DNA from 3 places in the Oceanisphaera submarina genome. Region 2 is predicted to be linked to each of the others. Evidence: riboswitches for the same ligand, from Rfam matches in the RefSeq annotation. Region 2 holds a riboswitch; each other region holds the start of a gene.
The links. Region 2 has a riboswitch for thiamine pyrophosphate ahead of thiD (bifunctional hydroxymethylpyrimidine kinase/phosphomethylpyrimidine kinase). Riboswitches for the same ligand answer to the same signal wherever they lie in the genome.
Positions count from the first base shown of each region.

Region 1: it holds a riboswitch for thiamine pyrophosphate, as region 2 does, so the genes downstream of both, thiC (phosphomethylpyrimidine synthase ThiC) here and thiD (bifunctional hydroxymethylpyrimidine kinase/phosphomethylpyrimidine kinase) in region 2, are expected to answer to the same signal.
Region 3: it holds a riboswitch for thiamine pyrophosphate, as region 2 does, so the genes downstream of both, ACLEIV_RS10390 (3-oxoacyl-ACP reductase) here and thiD (bifunctional hydroxymethylpyrimidine kinase/phosphomethylpyrimidine kinase) in region 2, are expected to answer to the same signal.

Region 1 covers NZ_JBKGFN010000004.1:9,245-13,684, reverse strand. Annotated here, with positions in the region: gene thiC (phosphomethylpyrimidine synthase ThiC) at 1-1,677, opposite strand, end outside; TPP riboswitch at 1,761-1,864, opposite strand; gene ACLEIV_RS05330 (o-succinylbenzoic acid (OSB) synthetase) at 2,141-3,055, shown strand; gene ACLEIV_RS05325 (exoribonuclease II) at 3,127-4,440, shown strand, end outside.
Region 2 covers NZ_JBKGFN010000005.1:175,704-180,143, reverse strand. Annotated here, with positions in the region: gene polA (DNA polymerase I) at 1-1,936, shown strand, start outside; TPP riboswitch at 2,036-2,136, shown strand; gene thiD (bifunctional hydroxymethylpyrimidine kinase/phosphomethylpyrimidine kinase) at 2,210-3,013, shown strand; gene ACLEIV_RS07355 (putative monovalent cation/H+ antiporter subunit A) at 3,243-4,440, shown strand, end outside.
Region 3 covers NZ_JBKGFN010000009.1:98,643-103,082, forward strand. Annotated here, with positions in the region: gene ACLEIV_RS10385 (LLM class flavin-dependent oxidoreductase) at 1-1,062, opposite strand, end outside; gene ACLEIV_RS10390 (3-oxoacyl-ACP reductase) at 1,062-1,835, opposite strand; TPP riboswitch at 1,884-1,988, opposite strand; gene pyrC (dihydroorotase) at 2,138-3,181, shown strand; gene ACLEIV_RS10400 (LysR family transcriptional regulator) at 3,238-4,146, opposite strand; gene ACLEIV_RS10405 (nitroreductase family protein) at 4,230-4,440, shown strand, end outside.

The DNA.
Region 1 (4,440 bases), on a different contig from region 2:
GGTCTGCGGATCCAGCGCCAGGTTGAACTGATCTTCCCAACGGAACTCGAAGCGCGCCTTGGACATGGCGTTGTCGCGGATTTGCGCGCCCGGATGGCCTTTCGCCAGGTCGGCGGCATGGGCCGCAATCTTGTAGGTGATCAAGCCCTGCTTGACGTCTTCCTTGTTCGGCAGACCCAGATGCTCTTTCGGGGTCACGTAGCAGAGCATGGCGCAACCAAACCAGCCGATCATGGCGGCACCGATGCCGGAGGTGAAGTGGTCGTAGCCGGGGGCTATATCTGTGGTCAGCGGGCCCAGTGTATAGAAGGGCGCCTCGTGACAATGCTCCAGCTGCTCTTCCATATTGCGCTTGATCATGTGCATGGGCACGTGACCCGGGCCTTCGATCATCACCTGCACGTCGTATTCCCAGGCCACCTTGGTCAGCTCGCCCAGGGTATAAAGCTCGGCAAACTGGGCTTCGTCGTTGGCGTCGGCGATGGAGCCGGGACGCATGCCGTCACCCAGCGACAGAGACACGTCGTAGGCGGCACAGATTTCACATATTTCCCGGAAATGTTCGTAGAGGAAGCTTTCCTTGTGATGCGACAGACACCACTTGGCCATGATGGAGCCACCACGAGACACTATACCGGTCACCCGCTTGGCGGTCATGGGCACGTAACGCAGCAACACGCCGGCGTGGATGGTGAAATAATCCACCCCCTGCTCGGCCTGTTCAATCAGGGTGTCGCGAAACACTTCCCAGGTCAGGTCTTCGGCCACGCCGTTCACCTTTTCCAGCGCCTGGTAGATGGGCACTGTGCCTATGGGTACCGGGCTGTTGCGCAGTATCCATTCCCGGGTTTCATGAATATAACGACCGGTAGACAGATCCATCACGTTATCGGCGCCCCAGCGGGTGGCCCACACCAGCTTCTCGACTTCCTCTTCGATGGATGAAGTCACCGCCGAGTTGCCGATGTTGGCGTTGATTTTCACCAGGAAGTTGCGACCGATGATCATCGGCTCGGACTCGGCATGGTTGATGTTGGCCGGAATGATGGCGCGGCCTTCGGCGACTTCCTTGCGCACGAATTCGGGGGTAATGCTCTCCGGCAGGTTGGCACCGAAGTTCTGGCCCGGATGCTGTTGCAGCAGCATTTCGTCCCGCACCCGCTCGCGGCCCATGTTCTCGCGGATGGCAATGTATTCCATCTCTGGGGTGATGATGCCTTTACGGGCATAGTGCAGCTGGGTCACACAGGCTCCGGCCCTGGCCTTGCGCGGCTTGGGCATATGCTCGAAACGCAGGTGATCCAGGCCATCATCGGCCATACGCTGCTGGGTAAACTCGGAGGTGACGCTTTCCAGTTCCTCGGTGTCGTTGCGTTCCAGAATCCACTGACGACGCATCTGGGGCAGGCCCTTGCGTACATCCAGCTCTGCCTCGGGATCGCCATAGGGGCCGGCGGTGTCGTAGATCGGAACCGGCGCATTGGGCTCGAGAATGGGGTTTTCTTCGGTGCCGCCCTTGAAGCTGTCGGCCAGATGAATTTCGCGCATGCCGACCCTGATGTCCGGGCGCGAGCCTTCGATGTGAATGCGGCGGGAATTAGGGAAATGCTCGCCTTTCAGGTTATCGATAAATTCCTGAGCCTGGCTGCGAACTTCACGACGGTTTATTTTTGACATAGCAATCTCACTTCGAATCCATTGAGGGTGAAAATGCTTGCCAGGAGTGTTGAGGAAGAACTCGGCAGAAGAAGAGGTATGGCGCCAGGTTCTCACTTGTTTCCCTTACGCAGGTATTAGCCTGATCAGGTTCAACGGATCCCACTTTCGTGGTCTCAGCCCGTATAGAGCACTCCGACAAGATGGTGGCCAGTATAAACAGACTCGGCTCACAAAAGCAAAGCCATTACTCGACATGTGGTCTATAAAAAATTAACCACAATGAAACATTTAAGCATTGGATTCATGGTGGTTTTTACCGCTTGATCAACAGAAGACAAAAAATCCGCTCCGGCGTCGCCTGTTTGTACCGCCAACACGGCCGCCGAAAATGCACCACTCCGATGCAAGACGCTACCCTGTGACCAAACCTCATGTTATTTTCATCCAAAGATACCTCTGACGAGCCTGACGGGACCCTCACATGCAGATTGCAGTTTATGCCTATGAACTTCCCCTGACCATGCGACTGGCCATTAACGGGACTTCCCTGAGCCGGCGCCGGGGTTTTTATGTGGATATTAACGGCCACTGGGGCGAAATCGCGCCCCTGCCCGGCGAATCGCTGGTCGATGCCGAGCAGGATGTGCTGGCCGCCTGCCGGCGGCTGAGCCAGGGTCGAGAACATGGCGCCCGCCTGCCCTCGGTGCAGTTCGGGCTGGACTGCGCCCTGGCCGGAGTAAGCGAAATGGACGGTGACACCGCGTCTTCACTGCCGCTGCTGGAAGGCGCCCGCGACCCCATCATTCGCTCCTGGCGCTGCCGCCGGGAGCATCCGAGCCGAGCCTGGCTTACCCTGACCGGCGATGTGCAACACGATGCAGGCCTGGTGCGCGAGCTTACCCTGCTGGCCCCTTCGTTACGGCTGGTGCTGGACGCGGGCGGTCGGCTGTCGCCGGAACAAATGACCGGCCTGTGGCAGCGAATCGACGGCGAACGAGTCGACTGGCTGCTGGACCCGGCCGCCGACATGGATGCGGGCCAGCAACTGGCCGAACGACACGGCTGGCCGGTGGCTTTCGACCTCGCCCGTTATGCCGGCACCGACTATTGCGTATTCGACGAACTCAAGGCCTTGGTGCTGAGACCCAGCCAGCTGGGCGGGCTGGCGCTGTGTCGGCAGCTGATCGAGCAGGCCCGCCGACAGGGGCTGGAGGTGATGCTAGCCGACAGCCTGGAAAGCGGCCTGGGCTGCCGCCAGCTGGCCCACCTCTCGCAACAGTGGAATCCGGGCCGGCCGGCCGCACTGGGCCGTTTGCGCTACCTGCTGGATCAGGGGATGGACGATAAGGGCCGCCCCGACATGGCCAGACTCAGGCTGATCCAGCGCCACGGCTAGCACCAAGGTTTCCTTGGCATCGGGGGGGTAAATCCGTATAGTCAGGCGCATATTTCGACAGGTCTTTACTTATGTTTCAAAACAACCCCCTGCTGGCCCAGCTCAAGCAACAGATCCGCGAAACCCTTCCCATTAAAGAAGGCATCGTGAAAGGCACCTCCAAAGGTTTTGGTTTTCTCGAAGTAAGCGAGAAAGAAAGCTTCTTTATTCCGCCGCCGCACATGAAAAAAGTGATGCATGGCGATCACATTACCGCCGTGGTGCGTACCGAAAACGATCGCGAACTGGTTGAACCCGAGACCCTGATCGAGGCCGGTGTGACCCGCTTTGTGGCCCGGGTGAAGTGGTTCCGTGATCGGCTCAATATCGTGCCCGATCATCCGTTGATGAAAGATGCCATCAAGGCACGCGCCATCAAGGGGTTGGACGAAAAAAGCCTGAAAGAAGGCGACTGGGTGCTGGGCGAACTTACCCGCCACGCGCTGAAAGACAACAACGGTTTCTTCGCAAGCGTGGTAGAAGTGATTGCCGGCGTTGAGGACCCCATCGCCCCCTGGTGGGTGGTGCTGGCCCGCAACAAGCTGGCCAATCAGGCTCCGGAAGACAGAGCCGAATGGCAAACGCTGGAAGACACACTGCCGCGTCAGGATCTTACCGAGGTGCCCTTCTTCACCATCGATGGCGAATCCACGCTGGATATGGATGATGCCCTGAGCGTGAAGAAGCTGGATAACGCCTGGGAACTGACCGTTGCCATCGCCGATCCGACCGCTTATGTCGCCCACGACAGCGAAATGGACCGCGTCGCCGCCGAACGCGCCTTTACCGTTTATCTGCCCGGCCGCAACATTCCCATGCTGCCCCGCACCCTGGCCGACGAACTCTGTTCGCTGCAGGAAGGGGTAGAGCGTCCGGCCCTCTGTGCCCGTCTGCTTATCGACTTTGACGGCAAGGTGTCCGGCAAGGCCGAATTCTTCGCCGCCCGCATTCGCTCCCAGGCCCGCTTAAGCTACGATCAGGTCTCTGACTGGGTCGAGCAAATCGGCGACTGGCAGCCCGGCAGCGAGGTCATTGCCGAGCAGTTGCGTGAGCTGACCGCCCTGACCCATGCCCGCAGCGCCTGGCGCAGCGAGCACGCTATCGTGTTCAAAGACAGACCCGATTACCGCTTTGCACTGGACGAAGACAGCAACGTCACCGCCATTCTGGTCGATCATCGTCGCATCGCCAACCAGATGGTAGAAGAAGCGATGATCGCCGCCAACCTGTCTTGTGGTAGCTGGCTGACCGAACATGCCGGCACCGGTATCTTCAACGTGCACGCCGGTTTTGACAGTGAAAAAATGGAAGGCCTGGTCGAGCTGCTACAGACCCATGAGGCCCCC
Region 2 (4,440 bases):
CGAGCCGGACACCGAGGCCCTGAAAACCCTTTACCGTGAATACGAATTCCGCAACCTGCTGGAAGAGCTGGAGCCAGGCCTGGGCGATGCGCCGGCAAGAGAGCCGGCAAGAGAGCCGGCCATGGCCACCGACTATCAGACCCTGCTCACCGAAGCGCAGCTGACCGACTGGGTCGAGCGGCTGGCCCAGGCGCCTTATTTCGCCTTCGACACCGAAACCACCAGCCTCAACTACAGAGATGCGCGGGTGGTGGGCGTGTCTTTTGCCATCGAGCCGGGCCAGGCGGCCTATGTCCCCTTCGGGCACGACTATCTGGATGCGCCCGAGCAGCTGAGTGAAGCTGTAGTACTGGGAGCGCTCAAGCCGCTGCTGGAAGACGAGCGGCTCATCAAGTTGGGCCAGAACCTGAAGTACGATGCCAATGTGCTGAAAAATCACGGCATCGAATTGAAGGGTATTGGGCTGGATACCATGCTGGAGTCCTATGTGCTCAATTCGGTGCAGACCCGGCACGACATGGACAGCATGGCGGCGTTTTTCCTCAACCATAACACCATCTCGTTCGAGTCGATTGCGGGCAAGGGCGCCAAACAGCTGACCTTCAACCAGATACCGCTGGAGCAGGCCGGCCCCTATGCGGCGGAAGACGCCGATATCACGCTGCGGCTGCATCATCACCTGACGCCGATGCTTGCCGCCGATCCCGAGCTGCAGCAGGTGTTCAGTGATATCGAAATGCCGCTGGTACCGATTCTGGCGCAGATGGAATACACGGGGGTCGGCATCGACAGCGGCCTGCTGGCCGTTCAGAGCGACGAGATTGCCAAGCGGCTGAAAGAACTGGAGCTGGAAGCCTTCGAGCTGGCCGGCGAACCCTTCAACCTGGGCTCTCCCAAGCAGCTGGGCGAGATTCTGTTCAACAAGCTCGAACTGCCGGTGTTGAAGAAAACCCCCAAAGGAGCGCCGTCTACCGCCGAAGAGGTGCTGCAGGAGCTGGCCCTGGACTATCCGTTGCCTAAACTGCTGATGGAATACCGGGGTCTGAGCAAGCTCAAGTCCACCTATACCGACAAGCTGCCGCAGATGGTCAACGAGCACAGCGGCCGTATTCATACCTCTTATCATCAGGCCAATACCGCCACCGGCCGCCTGTCGTCTTCCGATCCCAATCTGCAGAATATCCCCATCCGTACCGCGGAAGGGCGGCGTATTCGCCAGGCCTTCGTGGCGGCACCCGGTTACAAGCTGGTGGCGGCGGATTACTCCCAGATTGAGTTGCGTATCATGGCGCACCTGTCCCGGGACAAGGGCCTGCTGGACGCCTTCGCCCAGGGGCTGGATATCCACAAGGCCACCGCCGCCGAGGTATTCGGCGTGGCGCTGGAGCAGGTGACTACCGAACAGCGTCGCCGGGCCAAGGCCATCAACTTCGGCCTGATCTACGGCATGAGCGCCTTCGGACTGTCGCGCCAGCTCGGCATTCCCCGTGCCGAATCACAGAGCTACATGGATATCTATTTCGAGCGGTATCCCGGTGTGTTGCGCTACATGGAAGACACCCGCACCCTGGCCGCCGACAAGGGCTATGTGTCCACCCTGTTCGGTCGCCGGCTGTATCTGCCGGAAATAAACGCCAAGAACGGCGCCCGCCGCAAGGGGGCCGAGCGAGCCGCCATCAATGCCCCCATGCAGGGTACCGCCGCCGACATCATCAAGAAGGCGATGATCAAGGTCGCCGGCTGGCTGGAGCAACAGGCGGATGATGAGGTACGCATGCTGATGCAGGTGCACGATGAACTGGTGTTCGAAATCCGGGCAGACAAGGTCGCGGACTTCAAGGAACAGATCCGCGCGCTGATGGAGCAGGCCGCCAGCCTGGATGTCCCCCTGCTGGTGGAAGCCGGCGAAGGCGACAACTGGGATCAGGCGCATTAACTATTGCGTGAAGAGTGAGAAGGAAAACACCTCACGCCTCACCATTTACTCCTCACGGCTTCTGGCTGGCATTTGCCAGCCGGGGTCGTTATCATCGAAGGCTGTTAGTCGGGGGGCCGCAAGGCTGAGACGGTCTTTGAACCGGACCCGCTGTACCTGATCCAGTTAATGCTGGCGTAGGGAACTAACGGGTAAACGTCAGTTTGCCGGTGGTTCCTTCGCCCGGAGGACCATAAGGATATGCCCAGTCACACCCCCTCAAGTCAGAAACCTGTGAATCACAAAGCGATAGTACTCACCATCGCCGGATCCGACAGCGGCGGCGGTGCCGGTATTCAGGCCGACATCAAGGCCATTTCTGCCACCGGCGGCTATGCCTGCTCGGTGATTACCGCCCTTACTGCCCAGAACACCCGTGGTGTCAGCGCCGTTCATCCGGTGCCCCAGGAGATGATACGGGCCCAGCTGGAGGCGGTATTCGGTGACCTGCAGGTCACTGCGGTCAAGGTCGGCATGCTCGGTGACAGCGCCACCATCAATACCGTGGCCGAGGTGTTGCGGCGTTATCGTCCGGCCCACCTGGTGGTGGACCCCGTGATGGTCACCGCCAATGGTGACATGCTGCTGGCCGAAGAGGCGGTGAACAGCCTGCGAGCAGAATTGCTGCCGTTGGCCGATGTGATCACCCCCAACCTGCCGGAGGCGGCGACGCTGATCGGCAGCCCCCTGCCGGCGACCCTGTCCGAAGTGGAGTCCCTGTTCGAGGGGCTGGCCGGTCTGGACTGTGCCGCCGTGCTGCTCAAGGGCGGTTTTCTGCAGCAGGAGTCGCGCAGCCCGGACTGGTTGCTGAGGGGCGGCGAGGTACGCTGTTTCGATACCCCCAGGGTGATCACCGCCAATACCCACGGTACCGGCTGCACCCTGTCGGCGGCGCTGGCCTGCTATCTGGGCCAGGGACTGTCCATGGATCTGGCGGTGTCCAGCGCCAAGCATTATATCGACAGAGCCATTCTGGCCGGTAGCACGCTGCGCATCGGCCAGGGGCGGGGGCCGGTGGAGCATTTTTTCGATCGCTGAGCTGCGCTCCGGGATTTATCGGCAGCAGAGTCGGCGCGTCCGGCTCTGCTTGTGTTTTATCGGGGCGGCTTGTAATATCGGCCGCCATAAAAACTCAAAAAAAAATCGATTAACTGATTGAAAACCAATCGAAACACTTCCTTACTATAGTCTGTGCGCTGTGCTTTTCTCCCCTCTCTCTTAGCTCATTCTATTGCCTGAACCGGCATGGAAAGGAGGCGTTTTTCTCATGCTTGTTGCTGTTATAGCTGGTTTTATTCTGGCGATGCTGGTGCCACGACTGACCCCCGTTATGGGGGTGAAAATTGGCTGGTGCCTGGCGGTGCTGCCAGCCGCCCTGTTCGGGTATTTCCTGACGTTCTGGCCGCAGGTGACCAGCGGCCAGGTGGTGCTGTTCAGTCATGAATGGATCCCCAGTCTGGGGATCAACCTCAATTTCATGGTCGATGGCCTCAGCCTGATGTTTGCGCTGCTGATCACCGGTATTGGCACCCTGATTTTTATCTATGCAGGCCGCTACCTGCAGGGCCATAAAGATATTCACAAGTTGCTGATGTATCTGTTGGCCTTCATGTCCGCCATGCTGGGGCTGGTGCTGTCCAGCAACCTGATTTCCCTGTTTGTATTCTGGGAGCTGACCAGCTTTACCTCTTATTTGCTGATCGGTTTCAACCACGAACAGGAAAAGGCCCGCAAGGCGGCGCTGCAGGGGTTCTTTATCACCGCCGGCGGAGGCCTGGCGCTGATGGCCGGCTTGATCCTGCTGGGGAGCATCGGCGGCAGCTTCGAGCTGAACGAGCTGCTGGCCGGAGGCACCAACATACAGCAGCACCCGCTGTTTCTGGCGATGATGGTGCTGGTGTTGCTGGGCACCTTCACCAAGTCGGCCCAGACCCCTTTTCATTTCTGGCTGCCCAACGCCATGGCGGCGCCGACCCCGGTCAGTGCCTATCTGCATTCGGCCACCATGGTCAAGGCCGGAGTCTACCTGATGGCCCGGCTGCAGCCGATGATGGCGGGCAGCGAGGCCTGGATGCTGACCCTGTCGCTGTTTGGCGGCGTGACCATGACGGTCGGCGCCCTGATGGCGGTGTGCAGCACGGATCTCAAGCGTATTCTCGCCTTTTCCACCATCATGGCTCTGGGCACCCTGACCATGCTTATCGGTATTGGCACGCCCCATGCGCTGGAAGCGGCCATGGTGTTCCTGCTGGCCCATGCGCTCTATAAGGGCGCGCTCTTCATGGCGGCGGGCACTCTGGACCACGCCACCGGCACCAAGGATGTGCGCGAGCTGGGTGGCCTGCGAAAACACATGCCGCAGACGGCGCTGTTCATCACCCTGGCGGCGTTGTCGCTGGCCGGTATTCCGCCCCTGTTCGGTTTTATCGCCAAGGAGCTGATGTTCGAATCGGCGCTGGGCGCGC
Region 3 (4,440 bases), on a different contig from region 2:
CAGCAGCTGGCGCACCGTCGGCTGCTCGGTCTCGATAATGCGCAAAATGGTGCCGTAGCGACCCTTAGGCCCGGTGAACGCCTCGAGTGACGGCAAAGCCGGTACCGGGGCGTCCAGTTCCCAGCCGGAGCAATCCAGCCCCACATAGGTACCCAGCTGACGCAATGAAGCATCGGCGGGCAGCAGCTCGTCCAGCTCCCGCTGCTTGGCCTTGGCCTCGGCCTCGGTGGACGCCACATAGGTCACCAGCCCGGGCATGATGGGCACATCGACATTACGACCCGCCTCCCGCACCCGGAGCTTGATGTCCCGGTAATAGTCCTGGGCCGCCGGAAGATCGTAGGCCACCGCATAAATGGCCTCGGCGCATTGGGCGGCCAGTGCCCGGCCCTGATCCGAGGCGCCGGCCTGAAACAGCACCGGATGGCCCTGGGGCGGACGCGGCACATTGAGTGGGCCGTCCACCAGGAAGAAGTCGCCGTGATGGTTGATGGGGTTCACTTTTTCAGGATCGGCGTAGTGGCCGGCGCGGTCCATCACCAGGGCGTCTGCCTGCCAGGAGTCCCACAGCTTGATCACCGCAGCCACAAACTCCTCGGCCCGGCGATATCGCTCGGCATGGGCCGGCATCGACTCATAGCCGTGGTTGCGGGCTTCCACGTCGAACATGGAGGTCACCACGTTCCAGCCCATGCGGCCGTTGGAAATATGATCCAGCGACGCCATCATGCGGGCGGCATGAAAGGGGGTGAAAAAGGTGCTGGAGACGGTGCTGATAAAGCCAATGCGATCCGTGGCCCGGCTCATGGCCGCCATGGCGGTGAGCGGCTCCAGAAACCAGTAGCTGCCGTCCGCCACATTGCCGGTGGACTGGCCGTCGGCAAAGAATACCGCATCCAGCTTGCCGCGCTCGGCGGTCTGCGCCAGCCGCTCGTAATAACGAATATCACCCAACTGCTCCACCGCCGAGTCGGGGTGACGCCAGGCCGCCCTGTGATGGCCGCACCCGAACAGAAACAGGTTCAGGTGCATCATGCGCTGGTCTTGATTCTGGGCCGCCATCAGTTTTTCACCAGGCCGCCGTCGACCACCAGGTTCTGGCCGGTGACCGAACGGGACCAGGACGAGGCGAAGAACAGGGTGGCGTCGGCAAATTCCGCCGGCGTGGTCACCCGCCGCAGCGGGGTGTTGGCGGCGATGTAGTCGAATACCGCTTCCGGGGTGGCGGCAGACGCATCGGTGGTGCGCAGCAGGCCGCCGGACACCATGTTGACGGTAATGCCGTCCGGGCCCAGATCCTGCGACAGGGTACGGGTCAGCGACAGCAGCGCCGCCTTGGCGGCGGTGTAGTCGTGGTAGGGCACCACCGGGTTCTGGAACAAATTGGTGCCCACGTTGACGATGCGACCGAAGCCCGCCTCGCGCATGCCGGGCAAGGCCGCCTGTGTGGTGTTGAGGGCGCCTTTGACCACGCCTTCCAGCTGTTGGTTGAGATCTTCCCAGCGCAGTTGACCGGCATGCGGCCGAGCGTCGCCATTGAACGAAAAGGCCGGCAGGGCATTGTTGATGACGGTGGTGATCGGGCTGCCAAAATGTTCATGAGCCTGTGCAAACAACGCCTGCACCGCAACCGCATCGGTCACGTCGGCCTGCAGTGCCAGCGCACGACCGGGGGCTTCCGCCGCCAGCTTTGCTGCCGCCTCGGCGCTGTGCAGATAGTTGATCACCACCCGCGCACCTTCACGCAGAAAGGCGCGCACCAGGTGCTCGCCCAGGCCACGGGCACCGCCGGTAACCAGCACCAGCTGTTCGTTCAGATTGATGGACATTTGCATCGCTACCTCTTGTTAGAGGCGAAGGCATGGACTGGCAGAATATGCCGATAGCCGAAAGGCTGACATCCCTTCGCCAGTATGAACTGGATCAGGTTCGACGGGTGTTATCTCAGCCCTGCCGGCCTTGCCCGCAAGACACCCCGTGTCACTCCCAGACCATAACACACCAGAGGGGAGCTGTAAGCCTTAAGCCGGAAGCGATCAGCAGCCCGAGCGGCTTAAGGCTTCAGCAGATTTGGTGAAAACCGCCGCTAAGTGGATAATGAACATCTGGATGTAATGGATAACACGCCGAGCCGACTATGACCGTAAAAACGACCACACTGACTATCACCCGCCCCGACGACTGGCACCTGCACCTGCGCGATGGCGAACAACTCAAAGACACGGTGCGCGATGCCAGCCGCTATCTGGGCCGCGCCCTCGTGATGCCCAACCTGCTGCCGCCGGCCACCACCACCGAGCTGGCACTGGCCTACTACGATCGCATCCTGGCGGTACGCCCAAAGGGCAGCCGGTTCGAGCCGCTGATGAGCCTTTACCTGACCGATAAAACAGACCCGCAGGAAATCCGCAAGGCCAAGGCCACCGGCAAGATTGTGGCCTGCAAGCTCTATCCGGCCGGTGCCACCACCAACTCCGATTCGGGCGTGACCGATGTGAAAAACATCTACCCGGTGCTGGAAGCCATGCAGGAAACCGGCACCCTGCTGCTGGTACACGGTGAAGTGACCGACTCCCGCATCGACATCTTCGACCGGGAGAAAGTGTTCCTCGAGACCGTGCTGCCGGATGTGGTACGCGACTTCCCCGGACTGAAAATCGTGCTCGAGCACATCACTACCGAACACGCGGTGAACTTCGTGGAGCAGGCCGGCGCCAACGTGGCGGCCACCATCACCGCTCACCACCTGTTGTTCAACCGCAACCACATGCTGGCGGGCGGCATCCGGCCGCACTTCTACTGCCTGCCCATTCTCAAGCGCAACACCCACCAGCAGGCGCTGGTACGGGCGGCCGCCAGCGGCAACAAGAAATTCTTCATGGGTACTGATTCGGCTCCGCACTTCCAGCACCGCAAGGAAGCCGCCTGCGGCTGTGCCGGAGCCTACACCTCCCACGCCGCCGTGGAGCTGTATGCCGAAGCCTTCGAAGAAGCCGGCGCGCTGGACAAGCTGGAAGCCTTTACCAGCCACCATGGCCCCGACTTCTACGGCCTGCCCCGCAATACCGACACCATCACCCTGGTGAGAGAAAGCTGGACCGTTGACCCCACCCTGCCGCTGGGCGGCGACCAGCTGGTGCCGATCCGCGCCGGTGAAACCATCGACTGGATGGTGAAATAAGCCAGCCTCTCAGCCGAAGTAATAACGCGGCTTAGGCCGCGTTTTTTATTTCAGCCTTAAGCCGGCATAAAGTCATTCTGACGCTCGGCGATCCTCCGCTTGAGGAACTGCGTAAAGGCCTGCACCTTGGCGGTGCGATGCAAATCGCCGTGACTGGTCAGCCAGAGATCGTGAGCCCACTCCTCGGGAGGAGTCAGCAGAGGTTGCAACTCGGGCGCCAGGCTGGCATGCCAGCAACTCAGCGGCCCGCACCCCATCCCGGCCTGAAGGGCAGGAACAAAGCCGGTGAAGTCCTGCACCCGGTAAAAAATCTGCTCCGGTGGCACTCGCTGCTCCATCCAGCGCATGTACATACTGCCGGGACGCGGCCTGGTAGTACCGATAAAGCGGTGCCCTTCTATATCTTCCAGAGACGACATGCGGCCATGGCGGCGCAGGTATTCGCGGTTGGCATAAAGGGTACCCGTGGTCCGGGTCAGGCGCTGCACCACATAGTCTGGATCTTCCGGTTTGAATACCGAACGAATCCCAACATGGGCTTCACCCTGTTCCAGCCGGAAGACCCGGCTGTCGGCGGCGTATTCCAGCCGGATATTAGGGTGCAGTTGCTGAAACTCGGCCAGCAAGGGCGTCAGGTAAGGCACCAGGTTGTTGACCGAGGTGAGGATCAAGGTACCCGCCAGGGCTTCGCTTTCGTTCACCCGGGCGCGCATCCGGCTAAACGTCTCTTCGGCCTGAGCGGCTGCGGTCAACAATGCCTGCCCGGCCTCGGTCACTGCATACCCCCGGGCATGACGATGAAACAGACGAGTGCCCATCTTGGCCTCCAGCGCATTGATGCGCCGCAGCACGGTACTGTGATGCACCTCAAGCTGCTGAGCCGCCGCGCTCAGCGAACCCAGCTGGGCCACCTGATAGGCGGTGTAAATTTCATGCCAGTCATCCTGCCGTGCATTTATGCACATAACCTATGCGTCCATTCTGTTTTTCTTCATTTTTGCACATGAAATACTGGCCACCAACTTGAATGATTCACAGGAAAAACGACATGCACACCCTCGACGCCATCATGGCACGCCGTTCAGTCAAACAATATGATCCTGCCTTCGTCATGCCTGATGCCGATATTGAGCGGTTGTTCCAATATATGTTGCAGGCTCCCACCTCCTTTAATCTGCAGCACTGGCGTTTTGTGCAGGTGGAAGACCCACAGCTGCGCGCCGAAATGCGAGAAGCCGCCTGGGATCAAACACAGGTAA